Linked DNA regions of Megalodesulfovibrio gigas DSM 1382 = ATCC 19364. The main gene of each other region encodes a partner of the protein of the gene in region 2 in a complex. Links are inferred from orthologs where the notes say so. Each region holds a gene or a part of one and is shown on either strand. Other genes may lie near its edges.

The links. The genes of interacting proteins can lie anywhere in the genome.
Region 1: the proteins of fliM (region 2) and fliG are in contact, whole or in part, in a crystal structure (PDB 4QRM), measured with the Thermotoga maritima proteins. The link is inferred for Megalodesulfovibrio gigas DSM 1382 = ATCC 19364 from one-to-one orthologs. Residues at the interface, in WP_004081085.1 of Thermotoga maritima: Tyr124, Leu127, Asp128, Ile130, Met131, Gly132, Gly133, Pro134, Glu136, Pro139, Arg141, Thr144, Glu145, Ile146, Glu147, Ser149, Ile150, Lys153; in WP_004082903.1 of Thermotoga maritima: Phe122, Ser125, Glu126, His127, Pro128, Gln129, Thr130, Val133, Glu157, Arg161, Leu164, Leu165, Arg167, Ser169, Glu171, Val172, Glu175, Ile176, Asn179, Lys182.

What each region holds. Positions count from the first base shown.
Region 1 is NC_022444.1:539,347-543,853, forward strand. What follows is about bases 832-3,777. They hold fliG (flagellar motor switch protein FliG), read right to left. Parts: upstream 2,833-3,777; coding sequence 1,831-2,832; downstream 832-1,830. Other genes in these bases: DGI_RS02360 (FliI/YscN family ATPase), read right to left, coding at 832-1,088; DGI_RS02365 (FliH/SctL family protein), read right to left, coding at 1,092-1,844; fliF (flagellar basal-body MS-ring/collar protein FliF), read right to left, coding at 2,875-3,777. Also shown: more of DGI_RS02360, read right to left, coding at 1-831; more of fliF, read right to left, coding at 3,778-4,488. UniProt on the Bacillus subtilis protein: One of the proteins that forms a switch complex that is proposed to be located at the base of the basal body.
Region 2 is NC_022444.1:2,036,750-2,041,111, forward strand. The notes cover bases 618-3,418. They hold fliM (flagellar motor switch protein FliM), read left to right. Parts: upstream 618-1,428; coding sequence 1,429-2,409; downstream 2,410-3,418. Other genes in these bases: DGI_RS08910 (rhomboid family intramembrane serine protease), read left to right, coding at 618-1,004; DGI_RS08915 (hypothetical protein), read left to right, coding at 1,090-1,386; DGI_RS08925 (ATP-binding protein), read left to right, coding at 2,493-3,418. Also shown: more of DGI_RS08910, read left to right, coding at 1-617; more of DGI_RS08925, read left to right, coding at 3,419-3,974; DGI_RS08930 (transporter substrate-binding domain-containing protein), read left to right, coding at 4,065-4,362. UniProt on the Bacillus subtilis protein: One of the proteins that forms a switch complex that is proposed to be located at the base of the basal body.

The DNA.
Region 1 (4,507 bases), 1.5 Mb from region 2 along the record:
TTGAGGATGTCAATACACGGGTAGTGGCCCTGGTCCGCCAGTTCGCGGGTAAGCACGAGGTGGCCGTCCAGGATGGAACGCACGGCGTCGGCAATGGGTTCGTTGAAGTCGTCGCCGTCCACCAGCACGGTATAAATACCGGTAATGGTGCCTTTTTCGTTGGTCCCGGCCCGCTCCAGCAGCTTGGGAAGCTGGGCGAACACCGAGGGGGTGTAGCCCTTGGTGGTGGGCGGTTCGCCCACGGCCAGCCCGACTTCCCGGGCGGCCATGGCAAAGCGGGTCACGGAATCCATCATCAGCAGCACGTCCTTGCCCTGATCCCGGAAGTGTTCGGCCAGGGCCGTGGCGGCATAGGCGGCGCGCAGACGCACCAGGGGGCTTTGGTCCGAGGTGGCCACCACCAGACAGGACCGGGCCAGCCCCTCGGGGCCGAGGTCCTTTTCCATGAACTCCACCACCTCGCGGCCGCGTTCGCCGATGAGGCCGATGACGTTCACATCCGCCTTGGTGTAGCGGGCCATCATGCCCATGAGGGTGGACTTGCCCACGCCAGACCCGGCCATGATGCCCACACGCTGGCCCTTGCCCAGGGTGAGCAGGCTGTTGATGGCGCGCACGCCCACGTCCAGGGGGGTCAGAATGCGCGGCCGGGCCAGGGGATTGGGCGGGGAGGCGAACAGCGGGCGGTGCTGCCCGGTATGCATGGGCACGCAGGCCCCCTGGGGGGCGTCCAGGGGCACGCCGAAGGCGTCCACCGCCCGGCCCAGCAGGGAGTCGCCCACGGGAAAATGCGGGGGCATGGAAGAATTCTGGATGAGGGAGCCGGGCTGGATGCCGCGCATGTCACCATAGGGCATGAAGAGCAGCGCACCGTCTCGAAAGCCCACCACCTCGGCGGCAATGTGCCCGGACCGGCAGGCCGGGGCGTTGCGGCCGCGGTGGCTCTCGGGAATGAGGTGGCACACCGCGCCCAGGGGGGCCTTGACGCCGCGGCCTTCCACAATCATCCCCACCACTTTGGTCACCTTGCCATAGCTCAGGCAGGGGTCCAGCTCGGCGAGTTCGGCAAGGCAGGCGGCGGGATCCATGGGCTACCCCTCCTGATCAAGGAGCGTCTCGCGCTCCGTGGGGGGCAGCGCCAGGCCGTCCAGCACCTGGAGCACGGCCTGCAGGCGGCCGTCCACGGTGTTGTGGACCATGCCCTGCCCGCTTTCCAGCACAATGCTGCCCTGGCCCAGGGCGGCATCCGTGCGCACGCGCCAACTGACGAGATCGGGATACCGGGGCCGGGCCAGCTCCAGGATGTGGGCCATGAGGGGTTCGTCGTCGGGATGCACGGCCACGGTCAGGGCTGTCAATCCGTCCAGGCGTTCCAGGGCTTCCTCCAGGTAGGCGGTCAGGAAAATGGCGCGCCGCGTCTCCAGTTCCTGGGCCAGCACTTTTTCCAGGCTGGCGCGCAGCAGCAGGGCCAGATCCTCCCGGCTGGCGGCGAAAATTTCCCGGCATCCCTGGCGCACGGCGGCCAGGGCCTGGGCCAGGGAATCGGCCATGGCGGCATGGGCCTGCCCCAGCTCCTCCTCGGCCTGGGCCAGACCGGCCTGGTAGCCTTCCTCATGCGCCTGCTGCTTGAGGGTCAGCGCCTCGGCCTGGGCATCGCGGATGATCTGCACGGCCATTTCCTGGGCCCGCGTCTTGACGGCGGCCATGTAATCCGTCTCTTCCTTGTCCGTGAGCCCGGCCCGGCGTCCGCCCTGCTCTTCCAGGGAGAGCCCCCCTGCGAGGGTGCGCCCGCTGGACAGGATGACCTTGCCGTACCGCAAGGGTTCTGCGCTAGATAAAGACATCTCCCGACCCCCTGCTGATCTGGATGCGGTTTTCCACTTCAAGGCGGCGCACCGTCTTGACGATATTCTGCTGTGAGCCTTCCACATCGGAGAGGCGGACCGGCCCCATGATTTCCAGGTCTTCCTTGATCATGGCGGAGGCACGCTCGGAGAGGTTGCCGAAGAACTTCTGCTGCAGGTCGTCCGAGGCGCCCTTGAGGGCCAGGGTGAGGTCCTCGTTGGAGATTTCCTTGAGCAGCTCGCGGATGTGGCGGTCGTCCAGGCTCTTGATGTCCTCGAACACGAACATGAGGTTGCGGATTTCCTCGGCCATCTGGGAGCTTTCCTCTTCGATTTCGGAGAGCACCTCTTCCTCGGTGGCGCGGTCCACGGCGTTGAGGATTTCCGCCACGGCCTGCACGCCGCCCACCTTCTTGCCTTCCTTGCCACCCATGGCAATGAGCTGCGCCTGGAGCACCTTGTCCACCTCCACCAGCATTTCTTCGGGCACGGCCTCCAGCCTGGCCAGCCGCATGAGGATTTCCGGCCGCACGCCTGCCGGCAGGTTGGAGATGAGCTGGGCCGCCTGATCCGAGGACAGATGCCCCAGGATGAGGGCCAGCGTCTGCGGGTGTTCGTTGCGCAGGATCTGGGCCAGGATGCGCGGGGAGACGTTCTCCAGCTCCCGGAAGGGCGCGGGGCCGTGGTCCAGATTGAGATGGTCCATGATGTACTTGGCGGTATCCGGATCCAGGGCCTTGGTGAGCATGCGCTTGACGGCGTCTTCCCCGCCGGTGATCATCTCCTGTCCGGTGATGAGCGCCCGGTGGTATTCCCGCACCACCTCGTCCACCTGCTCCTTGGGCACGGTGGCAAGATCCACCATGGCCCTGGAGACTGAGGAGATCTCGTGGCGGTCCATCCGCTTGAAGATCTCGGTGGTGAACTTGTCGCCCATGGCGAGCAGGAGGATGGCGGTTTTGGTGGAGCCTTTGAGACGTTCGGCCATCGTGGCAGCTTCCTTTGGCTGGTGCGCAAGGGGCCGGGCCCGCTAGATGCGGGCCGGCTCGTTGTCCTTGATCCAGTTGCGCAAAATGTTCACGGCCTGTTCCATGTGCTGCTCGGTGAGCTGCATGGCATGGGCTTTGATGTCCTCGATCTTGCGCATGGCGTCCATGGCCTCCAGCTCTTCCGAGTCGCCTTCCATCAGGGCCAGGCGCTGCTCGCCTTCGGGCAGGCCTTCCAGACCCTCCACGGCTTCGCCGGTGACGCTGGGGCGGATGAGGGCCAGAATGACCGGCCGCACCACCACCATCACGAAGATCACCAGTGCCACGAAGCTAAGGATTGTCTTCATGTTGCGCAAGAGCAAATCAAGGGCCATCTTGGTGAAGGACGGCTTTTCCTCGATTTCCGGACCGCCAAAGGAAATATTGTTCACCTGCACGGTGTCGCCACGGGAGGATTCGTAGCCCACGGCACCCTTGACCAGCTCTTGGAAGCGCGCCATCTCTTCCTCTGAACGTGGCACAAAGGTGTATGTTTCCGCGCCTTCCCCCTTTTCGTACATCCCGTCCACGATAACAGCCACGGTGAGCCGGCTCAGCTCGCCCACGGGCGCCACGATGCTCTGCTCTTCCTTGTTGATTTCGTAGTTGGTAGTCCGGGTTTCCCGGTTGGATTCCTGGGTGGAGAGGGCGCCGGTGATGCCGTCGCCGCGGAAATTGGCCTCGGGCACGCCGGATTCCGTGTTGGCACGGCCCTGGGTGCTTTCTTCGCTGCGCTGCTCGCTGCGGATGACGGCCTTTTCCGGATCCCACGACTCCTTGCGGATGGTGCGCTGGGAGAAATCCAGATCCGCATTGACCTTGGCGATGACCTTGCCGGTACCCACCACCGGGGCCAGCATCTCTTCGATGCGGCGCTCGTAGCTGCGCTCCATGGTCTGCTTGTAGGAAAGCTGCGTGGTGGTCAGGCCTTCCAGGGTGCCGTCCTGGCTGGGGGCAAACAGGGACTGCCCGCGGGTGTCCGTGACGGTGATCTTATCCTTGTCCAAACCTTCCACAGCCATGGCCACCAGATTGACCACGGACTGCACCTGCTTCTGGTCCAGCTTCTTGCCGTCGCGCACCTGCAGTACGATGGAGGCTGAGGGCCTGGCTTCTTCCTCGATGAACAGGCTCTTTTTGGGGATGACCAAATGGACCCGGGCTTTTTCGATTTCCGGGAACTCCATGATGGTGCGGGCCAGTTCGCCCTGCAGGGCGCGCTGGTAGTTGATCTTCTGCACGAAGTCCGTCTGGCCCATCTTGAGTTCATCAAAAATCTCAAAGCCCACCCCCTGGCCCACCATGGCGCCTTCCCCGGCGATGCGCAGCCGCAGGTCGTACACCAGGGCCTCGGGCACCATCACGGTGGCGCCGTTGTCCACCAGGGAGTACTTCACCTTTTCCGCCTTGAGGATTTCCACAATGCGGTTGGCGTCTTCCGGGGCCAGCTGGGTGTAGAGCACCTTCATGTTGGGCTGGTTGAGCATGACCAGCATGAACATAAAGGCGGCGACCACCGCCACAGTCAGCCCGGCCAGAAAGACCCGCTGGGTCACGTTGGTCCTGGCCCAGAATCCTTTGAACCGTTCGATGGTGGTGGTGATCATGTTGGCCATGGTCGCTCCTGCTCAGGCA
Region 2 (4,362 bases):
TCCCTGTCCTTTTTGAACGCCTCGGCCACATTCGGCCGTTGCGCGAATCCTTGCGCCTGTGGTCCCTGGTGCTGGAGGCTCGCGGCGTGGAGCATCGGCTGCGCGATGCCATAGACGTGCCCCTGGGCTGGCGTCTGGAGGTGCTGGATCCCCTTGCGGCGCACGCGCAGGAGGAAATAGCCGCCTTTGAACGCGAGAATCGCCATGGGAGGGGACGCCTTCTGCCGCCGAGGTCGCCGTCTGCCCTGGCCCTGCCTGGGGCCCTGGCTGTGGTGCTGGGGTTGATCTGCATGCACGGCCTCACCATCGGCGGCCTGGGTGGCGCCCTGGGTGGTGCCCTGGGTGGTGCCCTGGGCCGGGTGACCGGGGCGCCTTCGGGGAGCGACGTCCATGAGGTCTGGATGCGTCTGGGTGCCGCCGATGCCCGGCTGATGGTGCATTTTGGCGAATGGTATCGGGCAGTCACCGCGTTGACGCTGCACGCCGGCCCCGGACACCTGGGCGGCAACGCCTGCCTGGGCGGCGTGTTCCTGGCCCTGGCCGGTCGGGAGCTGGGCCTGGGCGTGGCCCTGTGCCTGACCGTTCTTTCCGGCACCCTGGGCAACATGCTCAACGCCTGGTTTTATGACTCCATGCATGTGAGCATCGGCGCGTCCACGGCGGTGTTCGGCCTGCTGGGCGCGCTGACCATGCATCGCAGTCTGGTGCTGCTGGCCGGGGAAGGCCCGGTGGCGGACCGGCCGGCCCTGGCCTGGGCCCGGGTGTTCGGCCCGCTGGTGGCGGGTATTTTTCTGCTGGGGTTGTTTGGCACTGGCGGCGGCGAGCCGGACGACGCAGGACGCACGGACGTGCTGGCGCATCTGTTCGGCTTTGCGGCGGGCGTGGGGCTGGGCTGGGTGCTGCATTGGTCTGGCGAGTGGACCCGGCGGCCCGGCGTGGGCTGGGCGCTGGGGCTTGGCAGCCTTGGCCTTGTGGCGGCGGCATGGGGCGTGGCATTGTGCTGATGCAGCGCGCAAGGCCGTTGCCAGGGCCGGAAGATGCAGCTACGATGCCGGCGTGGCGGTGCACCAATCATGCACAGGAGCAGGCATGCGTCCCGAAGACACCATCCTTTTTTATCGGTACGACAACCACGAAACCATTGAGGACTTTCTGTACCATCTGGACAGGAAGGATTTGCGCGTGGGCAAGGTCATCGGCAACAAGATTCGCGGACGCACCACCCGGCGTTATGAAATCCGGCACATCGAAGACGGCTACATCACCAAAGTTGCGCTGAAACCCGTCACCATCACCATGGTGGACATCATCCTGCTGGTCATCATTGCCAGCCTGGCGTTTGTGGTGTTCAATGCATTGTCGCCGTTGCTTATCCCGGCTCCATGAACGATGATGACAGGCAACTAGCAGGCAGCAAGAGGCACGAGCATGAGCAAGATTCTGGCCCAGGACGAGGTGGATATTCTCCTGCGGGGACTTTCCGGCGGAGAAATCGAGGTGGAATCCGATGTGGTGGAGGACGATTCCGGCATCGTCCCCTTTGACCTGGCCAACCAGGACCGCATCATCCGCGGCCGTATGCCGGTGCTGGAAATCGTCAACGACCGTTTTGCCCGGCTGTGCACCAACGCGCTTTCCAACTCCGTGCGCAAGCGCGTGGAGCTGAACCCCATTTCCATCGACATGACCAAGTTCGGGGACTTCATGCGGTCCCTGCCGGTGCCCACCTCCATCAACATTTTCAAGATGGAACCCCTGCGGGGCAACGCCATCATGGTGGTGGATTCGCGGCTGGTGTTCGCCCTGGTGGAGAACTTTTTCGGCGGCGCGGGCTCCCAGCCGAAGATCGAGGGCCGGGAGTTCACACGCATTGAACAGGCCATCATTGAGCGGGTCATCAAGATTGCCCTGGAAAACATGGAAGAAAGCTGGCGGCCGGTGCACGAGGTGCATCTGGAGCTGATCCGCAGCGAAATCAACCCGCAGTTCGCCGCCATTGTGCCGCCCTCGGATGTGGTGGTGGTCATCACGTTCGAAGTGGAGCTGGAAAACGCCATCGGCTCCATGGTCATGTGCCTGCCGTACGCCACGGTGGAGCCCATCCGCTCCAAATTGCACGCCAGTTTTCAGACGGAACGCCTGGAGATTGACCATGCCTGGGTGGCGCGCCTCAAGGAACGACTTCTGGAAACCCAGGTGGAGATGGTGGTGCGCTTCGGCCGGTCCAAGCTCACCGGCCGCCAGCTGCTCAACCTGGACATCGGCGACATCATCATGCTGGACACGGATACGGACGACCTGCTCGAAGGTGAAGTCGAGGGCGTGCTCAAGTACCACGGCATCTGCGGCACGGTGAAGGCGAACAAGGCATTTCAGATCATTACGGAAGAAGAAATGCGCACTACCTAATAATCATTCGCAGCAGTGGCTTTCGCCGGTGCGCGGTGATAATGTGGACAGGTTTGCTGCTGCAACCTGTGCCGGACGGAATTATGCTGCGACGCGACACCCTTGCTCCCCTTGCCGTCTTGACGATTTGGACCCTGGCCATCGCCTTTGCGTGCATGCAGCTCGTGGACATCCAACGCAGCGCCACGCGCGAGCAACTGTTGCAGGAAGCCCGGGCGCTGTTCGAACAGATTGTCCTTTCCCAGATTTGGAATGCCGAGCATGGCGGCGTGTTCGTGCGCACTGCCACCGCCATCTGTCCGTCAACCCCGGCCTCCCCGCCGCCCTTGGTGCTGGCCGATGGGCAGACGCTGCACCGCATCGATCCTGCCTGCATGGCCCGTCAATTCGCTGCCCTGGCGCAGGCGCAAGGCAATCACCATTCGTTCCGCATGGTGGGGTTGCCGGACGATGCCGTGGATGAGTCCCGGGGCGACTCCCCAAGTGGTTGGGAGACGGAATCCCTCCGCATGTTTCTGGCCGGCGCGACGGAGCGTTGGACGGAGGCTGCCGACGCTGACGGCGGGATGAACGCCACCTTCCAATACATGGCGCCCCTGGTAGGCCAGCCGAGTTGCGGCCGTTGCCATGCGGAACATCGTTGCGAGCCCGGAGCCATTTGCGGCGGCATTGCCATCACCCTGGCGGCAGATGCCGCGCAAGGCGGCACCCTGGCGGCCATTGCCGGGGTACAGCGCTGGTTTGTCGCGGTGTGGGCCGTGGGCGGGGCCGGTCTGGTGGCCGGGGTGTGGCTGCTGGTGCGCAGCCGGCGGGCAGCGCTGGAGGCGGGGCGGGCCAAGAGCGACTTTCTGGCCGCCATGAGCCACGAACTGCGCACGCCCCTCAATGGCATCCTGGGCCTGACGGATCTGGCCCTGGCCGAGGCGCTTTCCGATCAGCAGCGCGAATACCTGCTCACCAGCCGCCAGTCTGCGGAGCGGCTGCACCGGCTGTTCACCTTCATGCTGGAATATGCCCGGCTGGACACCCGGGAACGCAAGACCCGGCTGGGCGAGCCCTTTGCCCTGGACGACTGCCTGCAGGTGCTGCGGCACGACCTCAAGGCCCGGGCCCTGGAAAAGGGGTTGGCGTTCCGCATGGTGGTGGCCCCGGATGTGCCCCCCGTGCTGACGGGGGACATGAACATGCTGGTGGTGGCCCTTTCCCAGTTGCTGGACAATGCCGTGAAGTTCACGGAATCCGGGGCCGTGGAGTTGCGGGTGGCCGTGCGACCGTGCCGGTTTCCCCTGTTGCAGCGGCTGGCCAAAGGGAATCAGGCCCTGCGGTGTTTGGCGTTCACCGTGGTGGATACCGGTCCCGGGATTTCCAAGGAGTTGGTGGGCAAGCTGTTCGAGCCGTTTTTCCAGGGCGACGCCTCCTTTTCGCGCCGGCATGCCGGGGTGGGCCTGGGGCTGGCGCTGGCCAGACGACTGGCCCAGGCCATGGGCGGCAAGGTGGTTTTGACGAGCGAGCCAGGGCAGGGCACCACGGTGCAGCTCACGGCGCAGTTTGCCTTGCCGGAATGAGTGGTCTGCTTTTTCGCAAAAAGGGTTGTCCATTGTTGCGAAAGCGGGCATAGGTCAAACATCCCTTTCCATAGTATCAAGGAGTAGAGCATGCGGTGCGTCCGTTTCTTTTCCCTGCTGGCGTGTCTGTTGACGATGGTCTTTTCCGCGGCTGCCTTTGCCCAGTCCGCCAAACCCTTTGATATCTTCACCCAGTCCACCCTCAACCAGGTGGTGCAGCGCGGCACGCTGGTGGTGGGCATGGAGGTGGAGTTCTGGCCCTTCGAATTTGCGGACGAAACGGGGAACCCCACCGGATTTGACGTGGATATTGCCACCTTGATGGCCCAGGAACTGGGCGTGAAGCTGGAAATCAAGGACATGGAGTGGACCGGCCTCATCCCCGCGT